DNA from 2 places in the Bacillus sp. HSf4 genome. Region 1 is predicted to be linked to the other one. Evidence: riboswitches for the same ligand, from Rfam matches in the RefSeq annotation. Region 1 holds a riboswitch; the other holds the start of a gene.
What was found. A riboswitch is a leader RNA that binds a small molecule or an ion and turns the genes downstream of it on or off. The one in region 1 is predicted to bind cobalamin.

Region 1 (10,163 bases):
TCACTGATTGCGGAAGCGATTCGCTCCAATCAGGAATATATTTTGGCGGAAAACGAGAAAGACATTGCACTCGGAAAAGAAAAAGGGTTCTCACCTGCGCTGTTGGACCGGCTTTCTCTTGATGCAAAAAGGCTCGGCGACATCGCGGACGCGATTACCCTTCTCATGACGCTGAATGATCCGATCGGGGACAATCTTGAAACAATCCGCAAAGACAACGGGCTCTTGATCGAGAAAATCCGCGTGCCCCTCGGCGTTGTCGGGATGATTTATGAGGCGCGGCCCAATGTCACGGCTGATGCCGCAACACTTTGCCTGAAAACGGGCAATGCTTGCGTACTCCGCGGAAGCTCCTCTGCGCTGAATAGCAATCAAGCTTTAGTCCGTGTGATTCGGGAGGCTTTGGAAGCGTCTGCGCTTCCAAAGGAAGCCGTCCAGCTGATCGAAGATACGCGCAAGGAAACGGCAAAGCAGCTGTTTACATTAAACGAATATCTCGGTGTGCTGATTCCAAGAGGCGGAAAAAACCTCATCGATATGGTTGTCCGGGAATCGACGGTACCTGTACTTGAAACAGGGGCCGGCAACTGCCACATCTTTATCGATGAATCGGCGCAAGCTGATATGGCGGAGCGGGTAGTCATTAACGCGAAGACACAGCGCCCGTCCGTCTGCAATGCGATTGAAACAGTGCTCATTCATGAAGACTGGCCGGAGGAAAAATCGAAGGCCCTGCTGCAAAAGCTTGCGGAAGCAGGTGTTGAAATCAGAGGGGACCAGACGGTATGTGAGCTGCTTCCTTCGGCTGTGCCCGCCGGCGAGCTTGACTGGGAGACGGAGTTTTTGGCGCCTGTCGTAAGCATCAAAACCGTCCGCAGCCTCGATGAAGCGATCCGCCATATCCACCGCTATGGAACACGGCATTCAGAAGCGATATTGACCGAAAATGAGGAAAATGCCCGCTTTTTCTTAACGTCTGTTGACGCAGCGGCGGTTTACCACAATGCGTCGACAAGGTTTACCGACGGGTTTGAATTCGGGTACGGCGCGGAAATCGGCATCAGCACGCAAAAGCTCCACGCAAGAGGCCCGATGGGTCTTGAGGCGCTGACATCCTCAAAATATATCCTGAAAGGAAATGGACAGATCCGCATTTAACATATGGACATCCTGCCTCATCTAAAGGGGCGGGATGTTTTTTTATTGCACAATTCAATTGTATTTTGTAAAATTAAATTGTGCAAAATCGAAAATAAAGGAGAATGAATATGACGAAACCGATGTTTACCGCTCAAGCAACCGCCAAAGGAGGAAGAGGCGGACAAGTGACCTCTTCTGACGGCGCATTGGCGCTGGAGCTCGCCATGCCGGGCACGATAAAAGCGAAAGAACAAGAAAAAGCGACCAATCCTGAACAGCTGTTTGCCGCCGGATATGCGGCATGCTTTGACAGCGCGCTGCAATTAACCGCTAAGAAGAAGCGCCTGCACATCGAAACAGAAGTAACGGCAAATGTCAGCCTTCTGAAAGATGAAGCAGACGGAGGATATCGGCTCGGCGTCGCACTGCAAGTGAAGAGCGCGGATATTGACAAAGCCGAATTGGAAACACTTGTTCACGAAGCACACACAGTCTGCCCGTACTCAAAAGCGATTTCCGGAAATATAGAAGTGAGTCTTGCGGTCATTTCATAAAAAAGGGCGCCTTCATATTTGAAGGCGCCTTAATTTTCTTTCGTCAATGTGGCGAGGAGCGATTGAAGCGCATGTTTTAAATCGTTGAGCTCTTCAGCCGTCAATTTGGTCTGTTTTAGCATGTCAGCGGGAATGCAGCTTGCTTTCTCACGGAGGGCTCTGCCGTCTGCCGTCAGCTTTACGATCACAGAGCGTTCATCCTTATGGGAGCGCTCCCTTGTCAGCAGGCCGCTCTGCTCCATTCGTTTCAGCATCGGAGTCAGCGTGCCTGAATCGAGATAAAGGAGCTTACCCATTTTTTTCACGCTCAATTGACCATGCTCCCACAGTAAAAGAAGTGCAAGGTATTGGGGATATGTAATCTTCAGCTCGTCCAAAAGCGGCTTGTACAGTTTTGTCATCTCGCGCGAGCCGGCATACAGGAGGAAACAGAGCTGCCTCTCAAGCTTCATATGTTCGAATTCATTTGTCATCGGTTCACCAACTCTTTCTTTGTTCCATTTCATTGTATAAAATTTTTCGTCCTTTTCCTATTATTTCACTAAAAAAGGCTGTCGGCATGTTTAAAAAGCGGATTTTGTGAAATATAAAGAGTAAGGGAAAACGTAAGGAGGAAAGAATCATGACGACATTATTCACAGCGAAAGTAACGGCAAAAGGCGGACGATCTGGACATGTCCAATCAGATGATGGTGTTCTCGATTACAACATTGTCATGCCGAATGAAAAAAAGGAAGGCGAATCGGGAACAAATCCTGAACAGCTGTTTGCGGCGGGGTATGCGGCATGCTTCGGCGGCGCTTTAGAACATGTCGCCAAAGAGCAGGGCATTGACTTTGACTCTGAAGTGGAAGGCCGCGTCAGCCTGATGAAAGATGAAAGTGACGGCGGCTTTAAGCTCGGCGTCCAGCTGATCGTCGCAGCCAAAGGTCTTGAAAAGGAGAAAGCCGAGGAGCTCGTCAAGGCCGCACACGATTTTTGCCCGTATTCAAAAGCGATGAGAGGAAATATAGATGTCAGCCTTGAAGTAAAATAAATCGGGCGTTTAGCTGGAAAGCAAACAGGAGTGTTTGCTTTCTTTTTTAGAGGATGAAAGTAAAACAAGATTGAAAGGAGCAGCATATGAAGCATATCAAAAAAGCAATTGTGCTCGGCGGGCTGATCGTCATCGCGCTTGCCGCAGGCTGCGGAGGCGGAGCACAAGAGGATGACGGCAACCATAAATCCGCTGAAACAGCGAACCGAAAACAGGGTGACTTAAGAAAGTATTCCCATGACCAAAACAGACGGTCAGAAGCCGATTTTGATTTGATAGGAAAGCTTATTCTAGCAGAAGATGACCAGATAACCTTGAAAATCAAAGACCGGGAATTGATCATTCCAAAAAGCAGGCAGTTTAAAAGTGAAGAGGCACACGATGATTTAATCGGGAAGCTTGTCAAGGTCGAAGTGGACGGCAAGACACAGGAGGCCGAAGAGGCGGAGCTGATGCCTCAGGCAAAAGCGGATCAAAACGGCGTCTATGAACGCGAGGCTGACGGCGGACAGCACATCATTGCAACGCTTGTCAGCGAGTCTGATCACGATATCACAATCAAGACTGAAGCGGGGGAGAAAACATATCAGAAAGTGTCCGACTTTGAAAGAGATGTAGCTGAGGCTCCCGAAAAACTGCAAGGCAAAACCGTAAGGCTTGAGATACAAAAGGATGGAAAAGCGGAAAGCCTTGATTTTGAACCGGAAGATCAAGCGCTTGACTGGTATAAGGAATGAGCGGATTAAATGGTAAGGAGCTTTCCAAAATGGAAAGCTCCTTACATTAATATTCTATTTTATCATCCGTGTTTTCCCACGTCTGAAAAGGCTCAAGTTTAGCGTGAAGCTCCATTTGATAAAAAGGAATTTTCCGGTCGGCCCGGTTTTTCATGATTTCATCATAAATAAACGTATCGTCAAAGCCGGCTTGTGCGGCATCTGAATGCCTGGCGGCAAAATACACTTCTTTCGGCCTCGCCCAGTATATCGCCCCTAAACACATTGGACACGGTTCACAGCTTGTATAAAGAACGCAGTCGTGTAGCTGGTAATCGCCAATTGCTTCACAGGCCAGGCGTATGGCCGTTACTTCCGCGTGTGCGGTTGGATCATTGCTCGTTGTTACATTGTTTTTTCCTTCGGCGATGATGTTGCCATCCTTGACAATCACAGCGCCGAAAGGCCCCCCTGTTCCGGATTCTACGCTTTCGACTGCAAGATCGATTGCGCGCTGTAAGAATGCTTCGTGATTCATGTCTGTATCCTCCTTGGTTGTCTTGCCTTTCTATTATAGCTGATGCTCCCGGCAAAATAAACGTTGTTTTGAATATTCTGTATATTTGCTTTGGACGTGTTGTTGGCATACAATGGACGCGAGAATCAAAAAAATGGGAGAGGATTGTTTGCTAACTTTATATATGGCAAGACACGGGCAGACGGAGTGGAATATCGAAAAGAGAATGCAGGGTTGGGCGAATTCTAATTTGACACCCTTGGGTTTAGCCAATGCGAAAGCGCTCGGAGAGAAGCTGAAAAGTATTCCATTTCAAGCGGCATATGTGAGCACCAGCGGGCGCGCAGTCGATTCGGCAAGGGCGATACTCGGGGACCGCACCATCCCGTTTATTGAGGACGACATCTTTAGAGAAATCAGCCTGGGTTCTTGGGAAGGAAAAACGTATGACGAAATCAAACAGCAAGATCCCGGCATGCTGGAATCCTACTTTCAAGCATCTGAACGGTATATTCCAAGCGGCGGGGAGAGTTTTCAAGTCTTTGAAACACGGGTAAAGCGGGCGTTTGAGCAGATTCGCGCAAAACACCGGGAAGGAAACGTTTTATTGGTCAGCCATTCTGTGTTCATCTTAATGCTTTTGAATATTTTGAAAGAGCGCCCCCTTCATGAATTATGGAACTCAAGCTATGTCCATGATACGGCGCTTGCGGTTATCGCCATTCCCGAACAAGGAAGCGCGGTCATCATCAAAGAAGGCGACGGGGAGCATAGAATCAAAGAGAATGTGTATTGGTAGATACATATAAAAGCCTGATCTCAAAGATCAGGCTTTTATAGAAGCAAGCTCGTCTTCATTCCGTTCCTGTTTTGCTTGTTCGCTGAACCCGGCTAGGGCAGAGGCGGAAATTTTTTGGCTTCCGTGAAGACAAACGGTGTTGAGGTCGGATGCGTCCGCCTCGGCCGCTTTTCTGGAAAATGCAGAACCCGTATATGAAAGCGGGCCTTTTGCTGCCTGCTGATAGGCCAAAAGGCAAAGATTCCTTGCGATTTTGCGGCTTAACAGGCGCCGAACCGACCACAGCTGCCGTTTTCCCCGGTCATCAAATTGAACATATGATGCAGTCCGTTTTCCCGTAAACAGGCCCGACAGGCCGTTTTCTTTCAATTGTTTCAGTAAAATCAGAGGTTCACACGTTAGCGAAGCTGTCATCTTGAAGTTGTCAGCCGAATGTTTGGAGGCGGCCAAAAAAGACATGATGTGCGGATAGCCGGCGAGATGGCCGCCGCTCTGAAAAAGCCGGGCGGCAAGCATTTGATCCGTTTTTTTCATACGGATTTCGGTGTGCCGGAGCAAATGCTCCAGGTCATCAAGCGTATGTAAAAATCCTTTGAGTTCATGTTCCATTTCGGATTGGGCCTGATCGATTTCGCTAATCTTTGCTGCTGACACACTTGAGAGCAGGACATGAAGGTGACGATGCAAAAGAAGCATCAGATCACTGATTTTCTGGTGTGAATGGCGAAATTGACGGGAAAGGGCATGCAAATCATGGACATTCAGCCGAATGCTCATATCAGTTCCTCGGCTTCCAGCTGAAGCCGTTCCATCTCCTCAGCCGCATGCTGTTTGACGAATCTCAGCTTGTCGTATACACGGAATTCCGCGCGGTCAAGGTCGTCCAAAAGAGCGTCATACATTTTCCGCGCCTGGCCCCGCCAGCCGTTTATGTACATTTGATGAGCTTTTAAAATAGCGGAGCTTTCATGCCTCAGCTCGCCTATGGCAGCATTCAACTCTTTTACATAATGTTGAAGAGAATGAATGTCTTCATAACATGTTTTTTTGTATAATTCCCGTTCCAGGGCTTTTCCATCGTCGATCACTACATATTTTCCTTCCCTTCCATCATCTACTATCCATATGTTAAAAGAAAAGCATCCGGAAGAAAATCGTACGAATGAATCAAAAGTCATAATATTTTCCTGCTGAACAGACCTTGTGCAATGATTCTTTTGAACTATGACGGGCGGCGGACAAGAGAAAGAACCATCCGAATCACCGGATGGTTCTGTTTTTTGAACGTATTGTGAATTTAAACAGTCTGAGCCAGCTTATCCCTTGCCTGTTTTGCGGCTTCCACCATATTCTTCAAAGCAGCGATCGTTTCTTCAGGCTGCCGTGTTTTTAATCCGCAGTCAGGGTTGACCCAGAAACGATCAGCTGGACAAACTTTCAAGGCATCTTCGATAATTGTCAGCATTTCATCGGTAGGAGGGACGCGCGGGCTGTGAATATCATAAACGCCGAGTCCGAGTCCTTTTAAATAAGGGTGTTTTTCAAGATATTCAAGGAATCCGCCGTGGCTTCTGCTGTGTTCAATCGTAATCACATCTGCATCCAGGTCTTCGATCGTATCGACGATATCCTCAAAGTTGCTGTAGCACATATGTGTATGGATCTGTGTTGTGTCTTGAACAGATGAAGTGGACAGTCTGAAAGCTTCGGCAGCCCACGTCAGATATTCATTCCAATCGCGTTCTTTAAGCGGCAGGCCTTCCCTTAATGCAGGTTCGTCAACCTGGATGATTTGGATTCCGGCTTTTTCAAGCGCTTCGACCTCTTTGCGTAGAGCGTGCGCGATTTGGAAGGCGATTTCTTTTCTCGGCAGATCATAGCGGGCAAAAGACCAGTTTAAAATCGTGACAGGACCTGTCAGCATGCCCTTTACTTTTTTAGAAGTCAGAGACTGCGCATAAACCGTTTCTTTTACCGTCATCGGCTCTTTAAACTCGACATCCCCATAAATCACAGGCGGACGGACGCAGCGGGAGCCGTAAGACTGAACCCAGGCGTATTTCGTGAATGCAAATCCGCCGAGCTTTTCACCGAAATATTCCACCATGTCCGTCCGTTCGAATTCACCGTGGACAAGGACATCAAGTCCGATCTCTTCCTGGATGTCAATCCATTTCTTCGTTTCCTCTTCGATAAATGATTCGTATTGTTCATTTGACCATTCCTGCTTGCGCCATTTTTGCCGGGCGCTGCGCACTTCAGCGGTTTGCGGGAAGCTTCCGATCGTTGTCGTCGGAAGAAGGGGAAGGCCAAGGGATTCATTTTGTATCCGAAGCCTTTCTTCAAAAGCCGTCGGACGCTTAAAGTCATCCTCTGTCAGCCGGTCTCTTTCTTCGGCGAATGCGGTGTTGGTGGCAGCGCCGAATTGCTTCAGAGCTTGCAGGTGTTCGTTCGCTTCAGTGATTTGGCTCTGTACGGCCGCTTTCCCGGAAATTAAGCCTTCCTTTAGCAGTGTGAGTTCGACAAGCTTTTCCTTGGCGAAAGATAACCCGTTTATTAAATCATTGGCAAGCTGTTCATCAGGGTGTTTGGCCACAGGAACATGAAGCAGGCTGTTTGAAGGCTGAAGCCAAACTTCGCGTACCCCAAGGCCGCTCAAAAGCTCTGTCGTCCAGTCGAGCCGCTCTTCAAGATTGGCTTTCCAAATGTTTCGGCCGTCCAAAATTCCTGCGGCAAGCACCTTGTCTTTCGGGAAGCCGTGCGTTTTTAAATGCTCAAGGTTCTTGCCTTTGTCATGGACGAAATCAAGGCCGATTCCGTCAACTGGGAATGAAACAAGCTCTTCATAGGCGTCAACTGAATCAAAGTATGTCTGCAGCAGCACATTCAATCCTGACACGTTTTCTTTTATTTTCTCATAGATTTCTTTTGCGGCAGCCGCTTCGGCCGGTGATGCCGTCACGAGGGCAGGCTCATCGATTTGCACCCATTTGACGCCTTCCTGCTCAAGCTCTTTCAGAAGCTGGATGTAAAGCGGGATCATTTGATCGTAAATATCTTTTATCTCCTGCTTGTCATAGCCTTTTGCCAGCGACACGAAAGTATAGAGGCCGACAATAACGGGCTTGGTTTCTACACCAAATGCCGCTTTTGCTCTCTTGTAATCGTCAAGCGGCTTATTTTTCGTCAAGCGGTATTGCGCGTTTTTCTCGTATTCAGGCACGATATAGTGATAGTTGGTGTTGAACCACTTTGTCATTTCGCATGAGACGGCATCTTTCGTACCCCGCGCCATTGCGAAGTAAGTATCCAGCGGATCGTTTACATTCTTGAACCTTTCAGGGATCCAGTTGAACATCACCGCTGTGTCAAGAACATGATCATAGAACGTAAAGTCGGAAACCGGTATGATATCGATTTGCTGGTCAAGCTGGGTTTTGAGCGCCCCTAAAAATTGTTCGTCCATTTCCTTGAGAAAGGTCTCGCGATCCGTTTTTCCTTTCCAATAAGCCTCAAGCGATTTTTTCCATTCCCTGTTCAAGCCGATTCTTGGAAATCCTAAGCTGCTTGTCTTTACATTTGTCATTTAACGTTTCCTCCTTATTATGTTCAATAAAAAAAGACACTCACTCTCCGGACAATTGAAGGTGAATGCCTAAAACAGCATTTTTGCGAACGAGAAATAAACGTAGCCAATTGTTACGTCAACTCGAACACCTCCTATCGACCGTAGGTATGTGGTGCGTTAGAACAGGCAGGTCTCCTGGCTCATGAATCAACAGTTATTTCACCCTTCCCGTATAGAAACAGTGGGTTTTACGAAACAACCTCCTCATTTACAGTGGCGGGACCGCGTTGGCTTTTCACCAATCTTCCCTTTTAAAATCTAACCTTGAATTAGATTACCATGCTCCCGGCGATGAAATTGTTTAGTAGATTATATACCGTCATGTTCTTTTAGTCAAAATAATTTTTGAATTCTTACTATTAAAAAGATTTGATGAAGCCGCACAACAAAAAAGCCGCCGACAATGTCGACGGCCTCAGGTTTAAAGGGAAAGAAGCTTTGCTTCGCCAGCTTTTTCGGCTAAAACCTCGGGTGCCGATAAATATAAAAAGCCGTTGCCGATCAGGGCTTTTGAGTAATCGAGCGGCAGGGTCCGGCGGATCAGTTGAGCATATACTTCAGGCTCTGTCAATTTCCGCTTAAATGCGTCCTCTTCCAGTGATTTAATAAGAGCAAGCGCCCCGCTGACGTGAGGGGTTGCCATCGAAGTGCCCGTCAGCTTCCCGTACTTTTGGTTCGGCAATGTGGAGAGGATTTTCTCCCCGGGTGCGACGAGATCAATTTCTTTATTGGCGTTTGAAAACTCGGATGATTCACGCGTCAATGAAACGGAGCCGACAGCGATGACTTCATTGTATGCCGCCGGGTAAGAGTATTCCTCTGTGCGATCATTTCCATCTCCTTCATTTCCGGCTGCACAGACGACTAGAACACCGCTTTTCACCGCATTCTCCACGGCTTCTTTCAATTCGGGAACATCGGCCGGTCCGCCGAGCGACATGGAAATGATGTCGGCTTTTTGCTCCACGGCGTAGTTGATGCCGTTAATAATCCATTCATAAGCACCGCTGCCGTCTTCACCGCCAAGAACCTTGATAATTAAAAGGTTGGCCTCAGGGGCGACACCCGAAATCCCGCCGTTTGCCGCAATTGTACCCGCAACATGTGTACCATGTCCGTTATAATCAAGAAACAGATCTTCTTTTCCGTTGTCATCATCAGTAAAGTTTTTGCCTCCGATAATTCGATCCGCTAAATCAGGATGGGACGTGTCACAGCCTGTATCAAGCACTGCGACAGTGACATCTTTTCCTTTAAAACCTTGTGACCACAGCTCCGGCGCCTTAATCGCATCGATTCCTTCCGGCCGTTCATTCGCGTCCATCAGCTTTGCATCAGTGACATAAGGAATTAATCGCATTTGCATTTCAAAGCCCTCCCTGTTTTGTGCTGCTTTAGATGGGTTACAAGGTGTGTGGTAATATTGTAAAACAATTGTTCTGTTAAAAAAAGGTTCATTTGTATGAATTTTAAGAAAAATCTAAAAATATTGAGAATAGGTGATAAAAGTCGAATAATAGAATAAGCTGACAGAGTTATGAGTGAAAAGAACCAATTTAATGAGAAAAAAGAGAGGAACTGACTAGATAAATGAAGCCTCATATTATTTCCGGAAAAAGGCATCCTATGAAAAAGGAGGTGACAGATGTGAAAGAGAAAGAAGCCCATCAAAGAGGAGAATTGTCAATCGAGCAGGCGGAATATGTCCCCCATCCGAAGTATGACGGGGAATATGCGCTTTTGTTGCATGAGAACTATCATTTCTTGTCAGAG
Region 2 (19,932 bases), 2.1 Mb from region 1:
CCTGCAAGGACGGAAAAGGACTGGTCTTTTGTACGTTCAAGATACGCCTTAATATTGGCGAAGCTGCCGCTGCTGTCCTTAATGCCGATGATGTTCGGCAATGCCGCCAGCCTCTCAACCGTTTCGGGCTCCAATGACACTCCTGTTCTCGACGGAATGTTGTAGAGCAGGACAGGAAGCGCGACATTTTCAGAAATCGTGCGGAAATGCTGATACAATTCCTCCTGCGAAGGTGCGACAAAGAATGGCGTAATGATCGAAAGAGCGTCCGCTCCGATATCCGCCATTTGATTGGATAAGGAAATAGTCGCCTCAGTACTGTTTTCTCCTGTCCCGATGAAAACAGGCACACGTTTATTAACCGCTTTCACAATCGTTTTAGCAATTTGAAGCTTTTCCTCTTGTGAGAATAAATGAAATTCCCCATTTGTCCCTAAGGCAAAAATACCGTGGACGCCTGAATCAATTAAATGATTCACCAGCTTTTCGGCGATTCCAGGATGAAAAGCCTGCTCTTTTGTAAGCGGTGTCAATATAGCAGGGATAATTCCCTCTACTTTCAAGTGACTTCGCTCCCTTCTGTTGCATTTTTAAACATATTAACAATAAAGCGCTTTCTCGAACTTTATTATAAAGGTTGATTGATTCATTAAACAACACATTTTTCGAATTTGGGACAAAAGAATGAATCCTCACCTTCAGTTGATGCGTTTTAAAACAATAAAAAAAAACCTGTCCAAAGACAGGTCAAATTAATCTTTTAAAGCTTTCACACAAACCGCTGTTTTATTTTGAATTTGTGTCAAAAAAGCGGTTTGATCCGCTGACCGACCGGATTGAGTGGCCGCTACAAGCACATCACTGCACGAAACACGGTGCTGAGCTGCGGCATTTGCTGCAACACTTATCGCCTGCACAAATTGACCATCGTGCAAACAGCCATCAATTAACACCCATATGGCCAAATACCCATCCACACCTTTCATGCCGACGATGCAAAGATCACCGCTTTCCGACACAATATGACAGTCAGCCAATTCAGCATCATGTTGCATAAACAGCGTTTCCTGTTCAAAGGCTGACAGGTCATGCGGCCATCCAGAGTTGTTTCCGCTTGCGAAAACAAGTTTTCGTCTCCAAGCAAAGCCCCCTTCTGAAGACAGAAGACGCAGCGGGCGGTCTGCCAAAAATGCGATGCCGTGCGGCAAATATTGTTCAATTTGCTCTTTTAGAAAGAGGGGCTTGGTTTTCTGCGGGATCGTTTTCGCTTTGATTGTAAACTGCGGATTCGCACGCTCAGGATGGTCGAGCGCTGTGATATCTGTATCATACACTCGTTCGATACGCCCGGCAGAAAGGGCAGCTTCCGGGCGGTCAATAACTTCTGCTTTTCCATCTTTCAACAACAGCAGACGATCACAGTATAAACTCGCAATATTCACATCATGAAACACCCCGATCACTGCGAGTTTGGATACAACTGTTTCTTGTTTCATTAAATCAAGAAGACTTTTTTGAAATGACAAATCAAGAAAACTTGTCGGTTCATCAAGCAGCAAGTATTCTGGTTCCTGGGCAAGCGCTTGGGCTAAATACACCCGCTGCTGCTCTCCGCCGCTCAGCTCGTGTATGGATTTTTGGGCAAAGCGAAGCGTGTCCGTCTGTTTCATCACCCTTTTCACGACATCACGGTCTTCAGCTGTCAGCTGCCGAAAAAAGCCTGATTGATACGCATAGCGGCCAAACTGAACCGTTTCCTCGACCGTAAAGGAAAAGGCCTGCTCCGTTTTTTGAGGAAGCACTGCCATTTTGCGAGCGAGCTCCTTCGTTTGATACGACCCAACTGAGCGGCAGTCAAGCAGCACCTCACCGCTTCGAGGGGCGATTGTCCCCGACAATATTTTCAGCAAGGTTGACTTTCCGCTGCCGTTCGGACCGAGAATTCCTAAAAATTCACCCTGCTTTACCGCAAAGCTGATGTCCTGTAAGACATCCGTTTTTCCATAGCCGCCGGACACACGGATGACATCAATCATGAACTCGCCCTCCCTGATAACGCCTAATCAATATAAAGCCGAAAACAGGTGCTCCCACCAGTGCGGTAATAATACCGATCGGCAGCTCGGACGGCTCAATGATGGTTCTCGACAAAAGATCTGACAGCACAAGGAATGAAGCGCCGTTCAGCATTGAGAGCGGCAGAAGATGGCGGTGATCCGTAATAGACAGAAGCCGGATAAAATGCGGAATGACGAGGCCTACAAAGCCAATAGTTCCAGACACCGCGACAGCACTGCCTGTTAAAATAGACCCCGCCAACAGAACGACATATTTACTCCGCTTCACATTCACTCCGAGCAGCCTTGCTTTTTCCTCGCCGTACGTCATCACATTCAATTCTCTTGCGTTCAGCAGCAAACCGCATATACCGCCTATAAAAAATGGCAAAAACAGAGCAATATAGCTCCATCCCCGCATCGATACGCTGCCGAGCAGCCAGTGGACGATCGGTTTTAAATCATCGCCCGTCAGTGCGATCATTAAAGAGATGAGCGCACCGAAAAACGAACTGAAGATAATCCCGGTTAATATTAATGCCGTTACCGTAAGCGACGGGTGAACGAGCCGGGCAAAGAACAAAACGAAAAAAATCACGGCAACCGCCGCGGCAACGCTCAGAAACGGAAGGGTAAACCTCCCGATAACCGGCAGCTGAATCCCGAAAAACAGCGTAACGACCGCTCCGACGGATGCGCCGGATGAAATGCCGAGCGTATAAGGGTCTGCGAGCGGGTTTTTCAAAAGCCCTTGAAAACCGGCGCCAGCCGCAGCCAGGGCCGCTCCGACGAGCGATGCCAATACCACCCGCGGAAGCCTGATGTTCATGATGATGTTCGCCTCTGTCGGATCAGGAGCTATTCCCTGTACACCGATCCATTCATGCAAAAATACCTTGATAATAGACGGAATGGGAATCTCCAAAGATCCGATGGAGATTCCCATAAGAATAGAGACCGACAAAAAGATCAGGCTGATGAGATAGGCCGCAATGCGGTTACTTCTTAAAAACGTCAGGATAGATGGTTTCCGCAAGCTCTTCGACCCCTTTGATCAACCGCGGCCCCGGACGGGTCACAAGGTCGGGATCCACGTCATATACTTGATTGTTTTTGACCGCTTTAACACCGCTCCAGCCGCTTCGCTTTTTGATCTCGCTGACGGCCGCAGCACCGCTTGTCGTGACGATCACATCAGGATTCAGCTTGATGATCGATTCCTCTGTCATCTTAGCCCAGCCCTCCTGCTCAGAAGCGGCATTTTTCGCATGGATCGCTTCCAGCATTTCATTCATGAAAGTGCCTTTTCCGGTCGTATAAATATCAGGAGCGGGAGAGACTTCGACGAACACCTTTTTCTGCTCACTCTCTGAAATGCTTTCAGCTTTTTCTTTAATGGCGGCAAGGTCTGATTTCATGTTCTTCACAAGATCTTGAGCCTTCTGCTTCGCACCTGCTGCCTCGCCGATCATCTCGATCGACTGATATGTTTCCTCAAATGACTGTGCATCATTCACCGTGACGACTGTAATACCGGCGTCACGCAGCTGTTTCAACCCTTCTTCTGCGCTCTGCATCGTTGAAGCATGGGCCAGCACCAAGTCGGGATTTAACGAAATGATCTTCTCCGTGTTGAATTCCATCCCGCCGATTTTTTCGACTTCTTTCACTTCTTTTGGATATGTATCAAGATCTGTGACCCCGACCACCTTTTTGCCCAGGCCCAGCGCATATGTAATTTCTGTATTGCTCGGCATCAGAGAAACGATTTTTTTCGGTTCTTTTTCAATTTTGATTTCTTTGCCTGTCGCATCCTTCACTGAAACCGGAAATGCTTCAGCCGTCTTTTCCTGCTTATGCTGCTCCGCCGGCGCTTCCGCCGATCCGCCGCATCCGGCGAGAACGCCGGCGGCCAGGAGCAGTGAAAGCAATAAATATGCAAACTTCTTCATCTTGCTTTCCTCCTCGGGATAAAATAAAAAAACATCTCTACTCAGTAAAGATGCAGCAAACAATGAATGCCAAAAATAAGCACACCGTTCACACCGCATCTGTCCTCGCAGATTACGCGCGTCATCATCCAGGCAGGCATTCTGGCTCTTGTTCATCGCTTTTCGGACTTCTTCATCATCCGTTTCGCTCCCAATCACAGCGGCGGGACCGCGCCGGACTTTCACCGGCTTCCCCTTTTAAGCTGCCAAGCAATGCCGGGCAGCACCTTTCTGACTCAGTCGTATCCTAATTTCTGAATTATTATACTATAATCAGATCAGGCTTGTATACGAGATTTGAAAAAGGATCTTTTCGGAACGAAACCATTGTTTTGTGAACAGCAATTACGATATATTGCATATAGAGAAAGGGTGATTCCATGCCGATACCGAAAAATTTCACTCCGCAAATCAGACTTTCAGCAAAAGAAAAAGCGTTCAATCAGTTGCAGCGCTGGATCGTCGACGGGACGCTTGAACCCGGGGAAAAAGTCACAGACATCGACCTTGCCGAGGCGCTCGGCGTCAGCCGCACCCCTGTCAGGGAGGCGCTCCAGCTTCTTGAGTCTCAAGGGTTTGTCGAAATGAGGCCCGGAAAGGAAACGAAAATTACATCCATTCATCCCGACGATGTATTGACAGTGTATCCTCCGCTCGCCCAGCTTCAGGCTCTGGCGGCCGAAATGGCCGCTCCGCTTTTGACATCTGAAGAGATCGCCGAGCTGAAAGCATTGACGGCTGACTATGAACTCGCGGTCAAGCACGAGAATATTCATGAGGCGGCTGAGCTTGACGAACATTTTCACAATCTCATAACAGACGTAGCCAACAACCCGTATGTCCGGCAATTTTCCGATGTGCTGCAGCTCCATATCAGACGAATGAAGTACGTCTTTCTCAATCAATCCGCCTCCCCGAAACTGCAATCAGCCAGAGAGCATTGGCAAATGATTGACGCACTTGAAAAAAACAATCCGGAGAAAGCGGCTGAGATGATGAAACAAAATTGGCTGCGGCCGATGAAAGATATTCATCAATTGCTGAAAGAAAGGGAAAAATAGAGGTGTCAAGCAGGGCTTTCGACGCTAAAGCCCGACTGCGCTATACTTTAAATAGATGTTTTTCATCTCAACTTTCAAAAACAAGGATTGATATGTATGGATTTACAACTAAAAAACAAACTCGTCTTGGTAACAGGTTCTACGGCAGGGATTGGAAAAGCTGCGGCCGAAGCCTTTTTGACTGAAGGCGCCCGGGTCATCATCAACGGCCGGACAGAAGATAAGGTTCAGTCAGTCGTTGATGAGCTGTCCAAGTACGGAACCGTTCACGGTATCGCCGCAGATCTGTCCGATCCAAAGCAAAGCCGGACTTTGATTGAAAAAACGGAGCAGATCGGCGAACTTGATATCCTTGTCAATAACATGGGATTTTTTGAAGTGAAAGACTTTGCGGATGTCACTGATGAAGAATGGCTTGAGTATTTTGAAGTGAACGTATTAAGCGCCGTCCGCCTGTGCCGCGCTTTCCTTCCGAAAATGCTGAAACGGAACGCGGGGAGAATTCTCAATCTGGCAAGTGAAGCAGGTATTAAGCCGCTTCCGCAAATGATTCCTTATTCGATGACCAAGACCTCTTTGATCAGCTTATCAAGGGGGCTTGCGGAAATGACGAAGGGAACGAATGTAACGGTAAATTCGGTTCTGCCCGGACCGACCTGGACCGAAGGCGTCGCCAACTATATGAAAGGGGCCGCCGAAGCGGAAAATACCGACTTGGATACGTTTGTCAAAGATTACTTCAAAGTAAATGAGCCCACTTCATTAATTCAGCGCTATGCGAAGCCTGAGGAAGTCGCCAGCACGATCGTCTATCTCGCTTCGGAAAAAGCCGCAGCTATCAACGGTTCGGCTCAAAGGGTGGAAGGCGGGATCATCCGCTCCATCTAAAAGGATCCTCCGCTTTGAAGCGGAGGATCTTTCTTCATTTCGGCGTTTATAAATGGCCGGTTAACCTCTCATGCTGATCCGCCTCTTCGCCATCAAGACGTTTCAAAAATGACGCGCGCCAGCTTGCTGACAGTTCCTCCACCTCCAGAAGCTTTTTGATGCCCTCGACATGGTCCTTTTCATGATGTTTGATGCGATTTGCAAAAGAAACCGTCAATGCTTTCGGGTGGCGGGAGATTCGTCTCAAGCCGCTGTTTTTGTCTACACGCCCTTCTTGCAGCACGCGAAAATAAAAACCCGTATAACCTGTTTCCTGAACCTTCAAAACCATGTCGGGAACACCGTACCTGACAGATAATTTGTAGCAGGGCTGCCTCGGCTGGCTGACCTGAACAATAGCTTCACCAAGCTGAAAGACATCCCCGATCGAAACATCCGTTTCCAGCAGCCCCTTGATCGTCAGGTTTTCTCCAAGCGCGCCGTATTCCAGCTTTCTTTGCAACGCATTTTCCCAAAACGAATAATGCTCATAAGGATAGACACATACGGCCTTCTCCCTGCCTCCGTGATGAACGAGATCCGCCTGTCCGTCTCCTTCCAAATTGGTCCATGACAGAAACAGGGGTTCTTGCACAGTCGTCTTGTATATCCCGGTCGAGACCGTTTTGTTTTTAAATTGTACCTGTTTCGGTTTCCCGATATTGATCGACAGAATGTCGGCATGTTCCATTTTACATCACCTCATATTAATGGTTGATAAGAGAAAAACTTATTGAATTTAGTATAATGGCGCGCTTACCTATTAAACAATTCAATCATTATGATTAAAATAATAGTTACAGCCTATGATTTAATCAATGAGCGACAGGAGGAACGACCATTGGAGTTAAAGCAATTGGAGTATTTCATCACCCTCTGCAAGGAACTTCATTTTACCCGCGCCGCCGAGAAACTGGGGATTGCCCAGCCATCGCTCAGCCAGCAAATTCGCTTGCTTGAGGATGAAATCGGGACGCCTTTGTTTGACCGCATCGGCAAACGAACCTTGATGACGGAAGCGGGAAAAACATTGCTTCATCACAGTTATCATATCTTTCATGAACTGTCAGAGGCGCGCGCTGCTATCAGCGAGCTTCAAGGTTTACAAAGGGGCTCCTTAAAGATCGGGGCCCTTCTGACAGTTGTAAATTACTTGCTTCCGCGTACCATCATTGAATTTCACCGCAGCTATCCAAATATTAAACTGTCTGTTTTAGGCCTGCGAACCGGAGATATTTATGAAGGACTGCTGCAGAACGAACTCGATCTGGGCATTGTCTGTCTGCCCATGGAGCATGATGATTTAGAAGCGGTTCCATTATGTAAACAACCGCTTGCCCTGGCCGCGCCGCTTCATCACCCCATTGCCAAAGAACCGTTTGCCACTCTTGAAATGATAAAAGAGATTCCGACCATTTTACTGCCTGATACGTATTTTCTGCGGCAGCTGATCAACGAACAGTGCCGCAGGCTCGGATTTATTCTTGAGCCGGTCATGGAAATGACGACATTGGAATCGATCACGAACATGGTCAATAAAGGAGTCGGCGCTACCATCCTGCCTAAAGGCTATCTTGAGTATATCGACGATGAATCGATACAGACTGTTCCTATTCAAAGCCCGGTTATCACAACAGAGATCGGCATCGTTTACCGAAAAAACAAATATTTGTGTGCAGCAAGCCGGGTCTTTATGGAGCGGTTTATCTCCACGGTTCAAGATGAAAACTTCACATAAAAATCCTCTGCCGTTTGCGCAGAGGATTTTCCCGCTAGTCATAAAGCTTTCCGTTAATATAAAGGTTTGCAAATACCGGGTCTTTCACATGCTTCAGCTCCATCGGGATTTGAACGCTGTTGATTTCCGAATTGGTAACCTTTAGTCCGGTAACAGGTGAATGCTCGTATGCCAAAACGCGAATTCCGTATTGTCCGCCACAGCTTTTCAGCTGATCCACTTCAATCTGGCGGACGACTGGTTTGAACTCTCCGGCATCCCCTTCTTCATACTCCATATCAATCGCGATGACTTCTTGCTTCAGGCTTTTGACGGTATTCCGGTAAAAATATATGTTCTCCAGCACACCGCCCCGGACGGAATTCGTTTTAATGCGGAGGGCTCTGTCAAGATTCGCGCTGTCCATGGAATTGCCTTCTGCAAATACGTTTTTCACCCCTCCGGAAATTTCGCTTCCGATCGTGACCCCGCCGTGTCCGTCTTTCATTTCATTGTTTTCGATGACAATGTTTTCCGAAGGTACATTGATCCTCCGGCCGTCGGCATTTCTCCCCGATTTGACGGCTATACAGTCGTCACCGTTGTCAAATTGGCAGTTTTGAATGACCATGTTTTTGCATGATTCCGGATCGACGCCGTCGGTGTTCGGACCATGTCCAATCACCTTGACACCGTCCACCGTCACACTTTCACACAGTACGGGATGAATCTGCCACATCGGAGAATTCAGGACGGTGACCCCTTGTATCAAAACATTTTTGCAGCGGTACGGCTGGATAAAATTCGGCCGCAGATAATGGCCTTTTCCAAAGCGCCGTTCTTCAACAGGCACATTGCGCTCCGCCATTTCAAACAGTGCGTCGCGGTCTTTTTCCTGTGATGGCTGGCCGTTTGTGCCCCGCTTCCACGGCCACCAATGCTCGTCATCAGCTTGGCCGTCCAGCGTTCCTTCTCCTGTAATCGCTATATTTTCAGCTTCATAAGCATAGACGAATGGTGAAAAATTGTAGAGCTCGACCCCTTCAAATCGCGTTAACACAACCGGAAGGTAATCGTCCGGATTCCGGCTGAACTGGATCACAGCCCCTTGGGCGATATGCAGTTCGACATTGCTTTTCAGCCTGAGCGCGCCGGAACGAAACACGCCCTTCGGGACAACCGCCGTTCCGCCCCCTGCCTGATGCACTTCATCAATCGCCTGCTGAATCGCCGCCGTGGAATCCGCACGGCCTGCGCCATCAGCTCCGAACCCGGTAATATCAAAACGGCGCTCAGGAAAAACGGGAACGGTCATCTCTCTTAAAATCTCGTCTTTTTTTTCCTTCAGCCACATGTTTCTTCCCCCTTTACAATGTGACGCCCGTTTTAAAAATGGCCAGTTCTCTGAAATCGTTTTTCTCATTGTTCAGCTGTCGGCCGCTGGCAACTTCAAGCAAAAAGTCGATCAATTCCTTCAAGATCTCCTCTTCAGAAAGATCCTCCAGCATCCGGCCCGCGTTAAAGTCGATCCAATGGCGCTTCGCCTCGTAAACGCTCGTATTGGTCGAAATTTTCATTGTCGGAACAAAGGTGCCAAAAGGCGTGCCCCGCCCAGTCGTAAACAGGACGATCTGGCATCCTGCGGCAGCGAGCGCACTTGAAGCGACAAGATCATTGCCGGGCGCACTCAGCAGGTTCAGTCCTGCTTTTTTCAACGTCTCTCCATATCGGAGCACATCCGTCACCTTTGCAGTGCCGGCCTTTTGCGTGCAGCCGAGAGACTTATCCTCCAGCGTTGTAATGCCCCCTGCTTTATTTCCTGGCGACGGATTTTCATAAATCGGCTGCCGGTGATCCATAAAATACTGTTTAAACTCATTGATCAAACGGACGATTTTATGAAAAACTTCTTCGTTTTCCGCCCGCTCCATTAAGATCGTCTCCGCTCCGAACATTTCAGGCACTTCCGTCAGAACCGCAGTGCCTCCTTGTGCAATCAGAAAGTCGGACAGTCTGCCGAGAAGCGGATTGGCGGTGATGCCGGAAAATCCGTCAGATCCCCCGCATTTCAATCCGATCTTTAATTCGGAAAGGGGAACATCTTCGCGTTTATCGTATTTTGCCTGTTCATAAATCTCTTTTAACAGTTCGACACCCTCTGAGACTTCATCGGTCACCTCTTGGGACAGAAGAAACTTCACGCGGTCTTCGTCATACTCCCCTAGCGCTTCCCGGAACTCGCCGATGCTGTTGTTTTCACAGCCGAGTCCCAGGACAAGCACGCCGCCTGCATTCGGATGGTTGACGGCATTCGTCAATATCGTTCTCGTATTGATATGATCATCGCCGAGCTGTGAGCATCCGTATTGATGCTTCAAGACATGAACACTTTCAAATGGAGCGATATCGCCGATCTCCGCCTTAAATTGTTTGATGATCAGTTCCGCGACACCATTTACACAGCCGACCGTCGGGACGATCCAAAGCTCGTTTCGAATTCCCGTTTTCCCGTCTTTTCGCCTAAAGCCTTTAAAAGTGAGCGCCCCTTTTTGATACGGGCTTTCTGTAAAATTCGGGTTGTAGCTGTATTCTTCAACACCGCCCAAATTTGTTTTTGTATTGTGGGTATGCAGCCATTCCCCCTTTTGAACGGCTTCTCGCGCATGCCCGATCGGAAAACCGTATTTGATGATGTCTTCATGTTCCGCGATGTCCTTTAAGGCAAATTTATGGCCTTTGAGTATCGTTCCCTTGATGAGAACCGTCTGTTCTCCCGCTGTGATCTCTTCGCCTGCCTGTAAATCTCGTAAGGCGATGCCGACATTGTCTAATGGATTGATGATCAAACAGTCTTTCATTATATATCCCCCAGCCCAGCCATCTGGCTACTCATCATTTTTTCCAGCGCTTTTTTCATTCCTGTCGACTCAATGTCCCTTAAATGGGCAGCGACTTGATCCGCCAAGCCTGGAATGCCGTTCAGGTTTTGCCCCCATAACCTTTCAGACGCAAGAACACCGCCGGCTATGTTTGCGGGATCTTTATTTTCTGTCCAAAGCCGCTTCAGCAAGCCAAGTGTCTCCGGGTCGTCAGCCAGCGGAATGTTTTCGCCGGCCCGCCTGCCTTGGTAAAAATAAATTAAAGCGCTTAAAGCAAAAACGGTTCTTCCGGGGAGCTTGCCGGTTTGTTTCCAGTACTCTTCTAAAACAGGTACATTTCTGACTTTGAATTTCGCAAACGAATTCAGAGAGATATCGATTAGTCGATGACGAATAAACGGATTTCTAAAGCGGTCCAGCACCTCTCCCATATACGTGTGCAGCTGCTGATTCGGCAGGTCAATCGTCGGCATCACTTCATGTTCGATCAGCTCTTGAATAAACGGGCCGATTGTCTCATCTTCAGCCGCTTCACGCACCGTCTCAAAACCAGCCAAATAAGCGACGGGCGTCATCGCCGTGTGCGCCCCGTTTAACATTCTGACCTTCCTTAACCTGTACGGTGCCACATCATCGACAAATTCGACGTTCAAACCGGCCTGTTGAAACGGCAGCTCATCCTGGAGCCAATCCGGTCCGTCAATCACAAATAAATGGTACGGCTCGGCTTTGACAATCAGTGAGTCGCGGTAACCGGCGGCTGTTTCAAGCTCGCGCGCCTGTTCTTGCGGATAGCCCGGCACAATCCTGTCTACAAGCGTATTGCAAAACACATTCGCGTGATCAAGCCAATCTGCGAACCCTTTTTCAAGCTCCCACAAATCGGCATACCGTAAAACAATCTCTTTCAGTTTCCGGCCGTTATCCTCAAGCAGCTCGCACGGGAGGACCACCAGCCCCTTATCCCCGCTTCCTTGAAATGTGCGGTATCTTCTGTATAAAAGCGCGGTCAGCTTTCCCGGAAAGCTCCGCTGCGGGCGGTCGTGCAGCCGGTCCTCTTCCAGGAAAACAATGCCCGCTTCAGTCGTGTTTGAAAAGACGAACCGCAAGTCCGGCAGATCGGCAATAGCCATAAACTCATCATAATGCTCATAGCTATTCACTCCCCTGCTGATCGACGTAATCACGACAGATTCGCGGATTTCCCGTCCTTCTTGGAAGCCTTCCAAATAAAGTGTATAAAGACCATCCTGTTCATTGATAGCCTGCACTGAACCGCGCCGCGGAGGAACGACGACGGCGCTGCCGTTAAAATCGGTTTCTTCATTCAATCTATGAATCTGCCAATCCACAAATCCCCTCATAAAATTCCCTTCCCCGATTTGCAAAATCCGTTCGGGATAAGCCGGTTTAGACTTGATATGCCGGGACAGCCTTTCCATCATAATCCCCTCCCTCTCTTTTGCACACGTTAACATTTTATCGCGATCAATGAAGATGCTATAATCTCATCACTGAATTCCGAATGATCAGCTCTGTGCTGAGCAGCGTCTGCCTTGTTTCTGTACGCGAATTTTCAATCAGGGAAAGCAGGCTCTCTGCTCCGATCATGCTGATTTTTTCCGTCGGTTTTTTAACCGTTGTCAAAGACGGTGTCGTATAAGCCGAAAAACCTATATCATCAAAGCCGATAATCGACATGTCCTCCGGGCAGCGTTTACCGTTGGCATAAAGGGCATTCATTGCACCGATCGCCATATCATCATTCGCGCAAAACAGGGCCGTCGGAGGCTGTTCCAGCTTAAGAAGCGCTTCCATTGCGCTATAGCCGCTTTTCATCGTATAGTCGCCGCGAAGCATATATTCGCTCTTCGCCGGAAGATCATGTGTGTGAAGTGCGCGGAGAAAACCAGCTTTTCTTTCCTGGGAAGATTTAAAACCTTCTTTTCCCTGAACCATCGCAATCCGTGTATGGCCGTTTTCGATGAAATGCGATGCCGCAAGATTCGCTCCTTCGTTTTCATTCGCGACGATATTCATGACGGACTGCTCCTCAATTTTTCTGTTCAGCACGACAACCGGAATCTCCTGTTTCAGCACATGATCGAGAAAAGCCTGATCCCGTTCGCTTTGGCTGATTAAAATAACGCCGTCATAGCGGTTGCGGTGAATGGAAGAAAAGTCATGGTAATCGTCGATCCCCCTGACAAACATGTTGTAGTTTTCATCGATCACTTTGTTGACGCCGCGGAGAATGTCGGCAAAAAAGCTCGAAGACGTCCCGTCAGTCAGGCTTGTCAAAAACAGGCCGATCGTAAACGACTTTTGCGTGACAAGGCTTTTCGCATTGAAATTCGGTTTATAATTCATTTCGGCTGCGATATCGAGTATTTTCTGTTTCGTTTTTTCTTTAATCAGCGGACTGTTATTGAGCGCTCTGGATACTGTGGTGTGTGATACATTCGCCAGCCTGGCGATATCTTTAATCGTTACTGACATTGTTTTTAACCCGCCTTTTTCCTGCTGTTGATACCAACAGTGTATCACAAGAAGAGCGCCTTTTAGAAAGAATTTCCGCTATTGCCTGGACTCAATCTCAAGCACCATTTCGGCGTGCCTCTGGTCTGTCAGGCGGTATAAATAGCCGAGCACAAGCATGGCGAGAGACAGGGCGACCGCCGGATATAAAAGGAGAATCGCTTTAATGCCGAGAAGCGTCCCCGTTTTTTGGGCAGCATTCGGGACATAGCCGACGATGCTGAGCCCGATCCCCGAAAGAAACCCTGAAAGCGACTGGGCCAGCTTTCTGGAGAAATTGAACAATGAATAGACGGTTCCTTCTTTCCGCTCCCCGGTCCGCCATTGTCCGTAATCGATCGCGTCTGATACAAAGGCCCAGGTGATGCCGTTCGGAATGCTGATTCCGATAAAGGCGATGCTTGCAAGAAGCGTAAATAAAATCACATTGCTCGGCATCGCGAAGTTGATAATGTCAGCCGTGACAGAGATCGCAAGACCGAGGATCGCGGTCTTCTTTTTGCCGAACTTTTTGACAAGCTTCGGCAGCATCATGACGCCGATAAAGGATGAACCGATAATAATGAAGTTCATCGACGCCATCAGCTCGGCATTGCCGAGGTTGTATTCGGCGAAGTAGACGAGCATCGCAGATTTGAGATTGTACGCGGAAATCGTAAAAATCGTCATGAAAATCAATGTAAGGAGCGGTTTGTTTGTAAAAAACGTTTTTGAAATGGCCTTGAGCGTCACTTTTTCATTGTTATATGTCTGATCCTTGACGATAATTCTCTCCCGGCAGTTCCGGTAGCAAATGTAGAAAAACAGCACGCCCAAAAGCGACATCAATCCCATGACGACCGGATATCCGACGGCAGGGTTGTCAAATCTGACGATCATCGGAATGACGACAATGCTCGTCACAAAAAGGGCGCCGAGGCTTCCGGCCTGACGGAAGGAAGCGAGCGATGTCCGTTCCACCGAATTTTGCGTGATGGCGGCGCCGAGCGATCCGTAAGGGATGTTGACAAATGAATACCCCAGCCCCCAAAGCATGTATGATGCGTAAGCGTAAATCAATTTGCCTGTCGGCGAAAGGTTTGGCGAAATAAATGTCAAAACAGTCAAAATCGCGAGCACAATGCTTCCATATAACAAATACGGCCTGAATTTCCCCTTTGGCCCGATGTTCTTCCGGTAATCGATCGATGTCCCCACAATCGGATCTACGACAGCGGCGAAAAGCTTGCTCACAAGAAAAATGCCTCCTGCCGCAGCAGCGGGAATCCCGGCTACATCCGTAAAAAATTTCAGCAAATACAGCTGTCCGAGGTCAAACATGAATCCGTTCCCAAAATCTCCGAAGCCATAAGAAACTTTTTCTTTTAAACTTAATTTCTCCTGGGTGGCGACGACTGTTTCAGTTTGTTTGTTCGTCTGTATTTCCATGGGAATGCAGCTCCTCTAGTTCATTTTGTCTTATTTCACATTCAAGCGGTCTTTCACCTCAAATTGAAAATATTCCTTTGCATTGTGATAGCAGATTCCTTTGACAATCCGCCCGAGCAGGTCAATGTCGTCCGGGGCTTCGCCTTTTTCCGCCCAGTCACCGATGATATCGCAGAGCAGGCGCCTGAAATATTCGTGTCTTGTATAAGAAAGAAAGCTGCGCGAATCGGTGAGCATTCCGATAAAACGGCTCAGCAATCCGATGTTTGCGAGTGATGTCATTTGTTGGAGCATGCCGTCCTTCGTATCGTTGAACCACCACGCGGTCCCATGCTGCATTTTCCCCGGGATTCGCCCGTCCTGAAAGCTTCCGCACAAACTGGATATCACGACATAATCACGGGGGTTCAAAGAGTACAGAATCGTTTTTGGCAGGGCATCTTTTTGATCAAGGGAATCGAGAAAACGGCATAAAGGTTTTGAAATATCCTGATCATTGATGGCGTCATAGCCTGTATCAGGGCCGAGCTTTTCATACATTTTGCTGCTGTTGTTTCGGAGCGCATTAATATGGAGCTGCATCGCCCAGCCTTTTTCTGCGTAATAGGTTCCCAGAACATGGAGTGTATACGATTTAAATCTGCATTCTTCTTCCTCCGTCACCCGTTCGCCGTTCATCGCCTTGGCGAAAATCGGCCGCACTTCTTTTTCATCTGTTTCCACATACATCATTTCATTGATCGCATGGTCGGAAATTCGGCCGCCTGCCTCATGGAAAAAATCAACTCTGTTTTTAAGCGCTTTCAAAAATTCGTCATAATCGTCAATTGCCATCGAACTTGCTGCCTCAAGCTTTTTCACCCAGCCGGAAAACCCTTCCTGATTGATTTCCAGGGCCTTGTCAGGCCTGAAACCAGGTAAAACGCTTACATTGAAGTCATCTTCTTTCAGCTTGAGATGATATTCAAGACTGTCTGTCGGATCATCCGTCGTCACGACCGCTTCAACATTTGATTTCTCAATCAAGTCCCTCGCACCAAAGCCGTCTCCGTTCAGCTGTTCATTGACACGCTTCCAAATCTCCGGAGCGCTTTTTTCATCAAGCAGATCATAGATGCCGAAAAATCTTCTAAGCTCTAAATGTGTCCAATGATATAACGGATTGCCGATCGTCATCGGCACGGTCCTGGCCCAGGCCTTGAATTTTTCTTCATCAGGCGCATCTCCCGTGATATATGCCTCGGCTATTCCGTTGGCCCGCATCGCTCTCCACTTGTAATGGTCACCGTACAGCCATACTTCGGTGATATTGTTGAAGGTCTTGTTTTCGTAAATCTCTTTTGGACTTAAATGGCAGTGGTAGTCGATGATCGGAATATCCTTGGCATACTGGTGGTACAACGTCTTCGCGGTGTCGGTTGATAGAAGAAAATCGTCGTTCAGAAACACTTTCACTGTTTTTCACCTTCCTTTTGTTATAATGTTAACGTTCACATTTTGATGGTTCAGAAAAAATGTGAACGTTAACATTTACTCTTATTTTATATCACCCCGATCGATTTTTCCATTATTTTCTCATAAGAAAATCCCAAAACGGCTTTTCATTTTGGGATTTTGTCATCCTTTCAGCGTGACCCTCAACCCTTACAGTCTAGAAAGGCCGAGCATCGGAGCGGACTTTCGCAGGATGTGATGACGGCGGCGTTCAGGCAGGACGCCTGCGCAATTTAGCCGCCGTTCCTTTTTCTATTCGTGAGCACCGACTTAGCAGGCCTGACAACGAACGCCAGGGTTTGTCGACACGCTGAAAGAAGCCGCAGGCGGCTTCTTTATGGCTTTTTCTTAAATTCCATCGTAATCACCGTCCCCCGTCCGGTGCGGCTGTCGACTTGGATGCATCCGTCATGGAGGTGGACAAGCTCAAGCGAAATGGCGAGGCCGAGGCCGCTGCCTTCAGTCGCATCTTTTGTATGCGTGCCCCTGTAATAGCGGTTAAATAAGTTTGAGACGGTTTCGGAGTCCATCCCTTTGCCATTGTCTTGAATCTTGACGATGATGTATTGCTTTGATTCTTCAAGCTTCACTTTAATTTCGGTGCCTTTTGTATTATGTTTCACCGCATTGGCGAGAAGGTTTTCCAAAATCCTTTTAAACCAGCTCCGATCAATTGCAAAAGTGGTCTCCTCTTGCTGATACTCAAACGATACATGGTAGCCTTCTGAAAACGGATGCCGCTTGAACGCTTCGACAAAACTTTTTAAAAACGGCACAAGTCTGACCGGCTGGCGCTTAATTGGCAGCGCCCCGTTTTTTAATCTGTATGTCAAATTCAAATCTTCGATCAGCTGGGACATATAGTCTGATTTTTCTTTCATCGCTTGGCCGATTTCGCAAATTTCTTCTTTTGACCAGTCGTAATTCGGAGACTCAAGCATCATACTGTAGCCGTAAATCGTGCTGAGCGGCGTTTTTAAATCATGGGAGAGCCCGGCAATCCACTCTTCTCTCGTCGTCTGGATTTTTTTGCGGTTCTGCTCGTCTTTTTGCAGTGTTTCCATCAGCTGCTCCATCGATTCAAAAACTTCGTTAAACAGCCGGTACGGCTGCTTCCTTTTCCCTTTTTTATTTCTGCTTCTCGGACGGCCCTTGCGGTTTTTCGGCTCTTCAAAACGCCCTTTCGAAAGATTGGCGATCCATTTGATCGTATGGATGATCGGCATGCCGAACCTGAAGGAATACCATAGTGTCATCACGCTCATCAAAACGAGCAGTATGGCGATCACAAAGAGAATGATTTTTAAGGCAAGACCGATCATTGATCGGTTGAACTCATGATCCGGGTTAAAAATCGGATTCGGCGTCGCCGCGATCAGCCATTCCGTTGCGCTTAAGCGCCGGTATGAAAACTCATGTTCGTAGTTCCACGGCTTTGATTGATATTTTATAAGCTCCAGCTCATTGATTCCCTGACTGTAGTCAATATCTTGAAAAACGGATTGTAAAAGCGTACCTTTTTCATTAAACAGATAAACGGAGCCATTATTTTTCTTAATAAAGTCAAGCGTGCTCTGTTTATAGGAAGAAATGTCTGCCAAATCCTTTTCTTCTCTCTCCAAATAGGACAGGATCGTATCGCTTTTCGACTCCCATCCGAAAATGATGACGTAGTCCTTGTCATGAATAGACGCCGACCAAAAGTTGACCTGGTAGTCTTTAATTTTTTTTTGGTCAAAAACGGAGACCAGGTCTTCCTTCTGATACTTTCTCTGGATTTCCGGCGGGAGATGATAGGAATAAACGGTCTCCTCTTTGCCGTTTAAGATTTGCAGCCAGCCTCCCTGCTTATCAACAGCCGCTTTCAGAATGTCTTCAACCTGCCAATTGTTATGATCGTCAACACTGATCCAAGTTTCAAACGTATCTGAAGTGGCTTTCGCCAAACCGGTATCCGCTTCGCTTTCGCTTAACCGGAGAGCGAAGAAGATTAATGATAAAAACAGAGTCGAGGCGACAAGCAGCAAGATGAGGAAAATTTGGCTGACGAAATGGACAACTAATTTTCCCCTGAGCTTCATCCTTCACTCTCATTTCTTGCAGGGTTTGGCATGAATTTATAGCCCAATCCGCGAATGGTGACGATATACTCCGGATTGCTCGGGTCTTTTTCGATTTTCTCTCTCAGCTTTCTGATATGCACCATGACAGTGTTGCTGTCGCCGTAAGAAGGAACCCCCCACACCTTCTCATAGATTTGATCCTTTGAAAGCACCCTGTTCGGATGATCGCAAAAGTATTGCAGAAGCTGAAGAAGCTGTGCTGAACAGTTGACGGCTTCACCGTCAACGATAAGCTCCGCGAAGTCAGGGTGAAAAGTAAAGCGGTCATATTCGTAGGCTGAAGACGCCGCAGCAGCAGCGACTTCTTTATGTATGTAGGTTCTCTTTAAATGAGCTTTAATTCTGGCAATAAGCTCCAGCGGATTAAACGGTTTTGTAATATAGTCATCCGCACCGTAGGCAAATCCGGAAAGCTTATCAAGATCAGACGTTTTCGCCGTCAGAAAAAAGATCGGGGCATTTGTGTGCCGTTTGATTTCAGGTGATATATCAAACCCGGTCTGTCCCGGCATCATGACATCAAGCAGAATTAAATGTACGGTTTCTTTTTTTACGATTTCCAGTGCCTCTTCTGCGCTGTTTGCAGTCAGCACTTCGTTGAAGCCTTCTTTCGTCAGGACGCGCTTCACCATTTGAACAATGGCATCTTCATCATCCACAATCAAAATCGCTGCATTTTCCACTATCCTTCTTTCCTTTCTCTCTATATCATGTTTGTTATATCCTCATCTTACCATCTATCTTATCTATATCGGCAGCCATTTTTATATTTTAAAGTAAAAATAAACTTTTTTAGTAATCATTTATTCCATTGGATAATGATTGGAATAAAAAAACAGACACCATTTCGATGTCTGTCATCCGGTGGCAAGCTTTTGATCCTCCGCTTTTGGCAAAAGGTCGTAAGTCAAACACACCGGCTTGCCTGTGCGCGGATCGGCTACGATCTCCGCGTCGATTTGAAATACCTCTTTTAACACTTCTCGTGTCATCACTTCATGCGGCTCTCCCTCTTTAATGATCGCGCCGCTGTTCATAGCCACCATATGATGGGCAAAACGGGCGGCATGATTCAGGTCATGGATGACCATCAAAATCGTTCTGCCTTCTTCCTGATTCAGTTTCTCCAATAATTTTAAAATATCGAGCTGGTGCGCCAAATCCAAATAGGTCGTCGGTTCATCAAGCAGCAGCAAATCCGTCTCCTGTGCGAGCGCCATCGCTATCCAGACGCGCTGGCGCTGCCCGCCTGACAGGGCTTCAATCGGCCGTTCATAAAACGGCAGCATTCCCGTGACCTGAAGCGCCCACTCGATCATGCGGCGGTCGCGATCCGTCAGTCTGCCGATCCCTTTTTGGTGCGGAAAACGACCGTAGGAGACAAGTTCATACACGGTCAGCCCGCCGGGTGCTTCAGGTGTTTGCGGCAGAATCGCCATTTGTTTGGCGATCTCTTTCGTCGACAGCTGATGAATCGCCTTGCCATTCAAATAAACGGCGCCTGTTTTCGGCCGCTGTATTCTCGCCAAGGTCTTGAGAATCGTTGACTTGCCGCAGCCGTTCGGTCCGATCATAGTCGTGACTTTCCCTTTTGGAATATTGAGATTTAGGTTTTCGACGATGGTTTGTTCCCCATAGGCAATCCCCAGCCCGTTTGCAGAAAGCGACACCTTGCAATCTTCCCTTCTTTTAGTTTGTTTTCATAAGCAAGTAAATA

Region 2: linked by a shared signal. The riboswitch ahead of P3X63_RS18485 (ABC transporter substrate-binding protein) and the one ahead of metE (5-methyltetrahydropteroyltriglutamate--homocysteine S-methyltransferase) in region 1 are both predicted to bind cobalamin.

What each region holds. Positions count from the first base shown of each region.
Region 1 is NZ_CP120679.1:1,497,540-1,507,702, forward strand. Features, by position in the region: gene P3X63_RS07640 (glutamate-5-semialdehyde dehydrogenase) at 1-1,158, shown strand, start outside; gene P3X63_RS07645 (organic hydroperoxide resistance protein) at 1,269-1,694, shown strand; gene P3X63_RS07650 (MarR family winged helix-turn-helix transcriptional regulator) at 1,724-2,167, opposite strand; gene ohrB (organic hydroperoxide resistance protein OhrB) at 2,317-2,730, shown strand; gene P3X63_RS07660 (hypothetical protein) at 2,817-3,467, shown strand; gene guaD (guanine deaminase) at 3,514-3,984, opposite strand; gene P3X63_RS07670 (histidine phosphatase family protein) at 4,133-4,762, shown strand; gene P3X63_RS07675 (hypothetical protein) at 4,790-5,539, opposite strand; gene P3X63_RS07680 (DUF5082 domain-containing protein) at 5,536-5,850, opposite strand; gene metE (5-methyltetrahydropteroyltriglutamate--homocysteine S-methyltransferase) at 6,060-8,348, opposite strand; cobalamin riboswitch at 8,499-8,688, opposite strand; gene P3X63_RS07690 (S8 family peptidase) at 8,812-9,756, opposite strand; gene P3X63_RS07695 (transcriptional regulator SplA domain-containing protein) at 10,038-10,163, shown strand, end outside.
Region 2 is NZ_CP120679.1:3,547,645-3,567,576, forward strand. Features, by position in the region: gene dapA (4-hydroxy-tetrahydrodipicolinate synthase) at 1-563, opposite strand, end outside; gene P3X63_RS18475 (ABC transporter ATP-binding protein) at 753-2,036, opposite strand; gene P3X63_RS18480 (FecCD family ABC transporter permease) at 2,029-3,093, opposite strand; gene P3X63_RS18485 (ABC transporter substrate-binding protein) at 3,056-4,009, opposite strand; cobalamin riboswitch at 4,124-4,294, opposite strand; gene P3X63_RS18490 (GntR family transcriptional regulator) at 4,429-5,109, shown strand; gene P3X63_RS18495 (SDR family NAD(P)-dependent oxidoreductase) at 5,206-5,997, shown strand; gene P3X63_RS18500 (MOSC domain-containing protein) at 6,044-6,727, opposite strand; gene P3X63_RS18505 (LysR family transcriptional regulator) at 6,878-7,774, shown strand; gene P3X63_RS18510 (glycoside hydrolase family 28 protein) at 7,809-9,107, opposite strand; gene P3X63_RS18515 (UxaA family hydrolase) at 9,121-10,611, opposite strand; gene P3X63_RS18520 (tagaturonate reductase) at 10,611-12,074, opposite strand; gene P3X63_RS18525 (LacI family DNA-binding transcriptional regulator) at 12,133-13,131, opposite strand; gene P3X63_RS18530 (glycoside-pentoside-hexuronide (GPH):cation symporter) at 13,210-14,592, opposite strand; gene uxaC (glucuronate isomerase) at 14,629-16,053, opposite strand; gene P3X63_RS18540 (HAMP domain-containing sensor histidine kinase) at 16,428-18,173, opposite strand; gene P3X63_RS18545 (response regulator transcription factor) at 18,170-18,898, opposite strand; gene P3X63_RS18550 (ABC transporter ATP-binding protein) at 19,073-19,885, opposite strand; gene P3X63_RS18555 (FecCD family ABC transporter permease) at 19,905-19,932, opposite strand, start outside.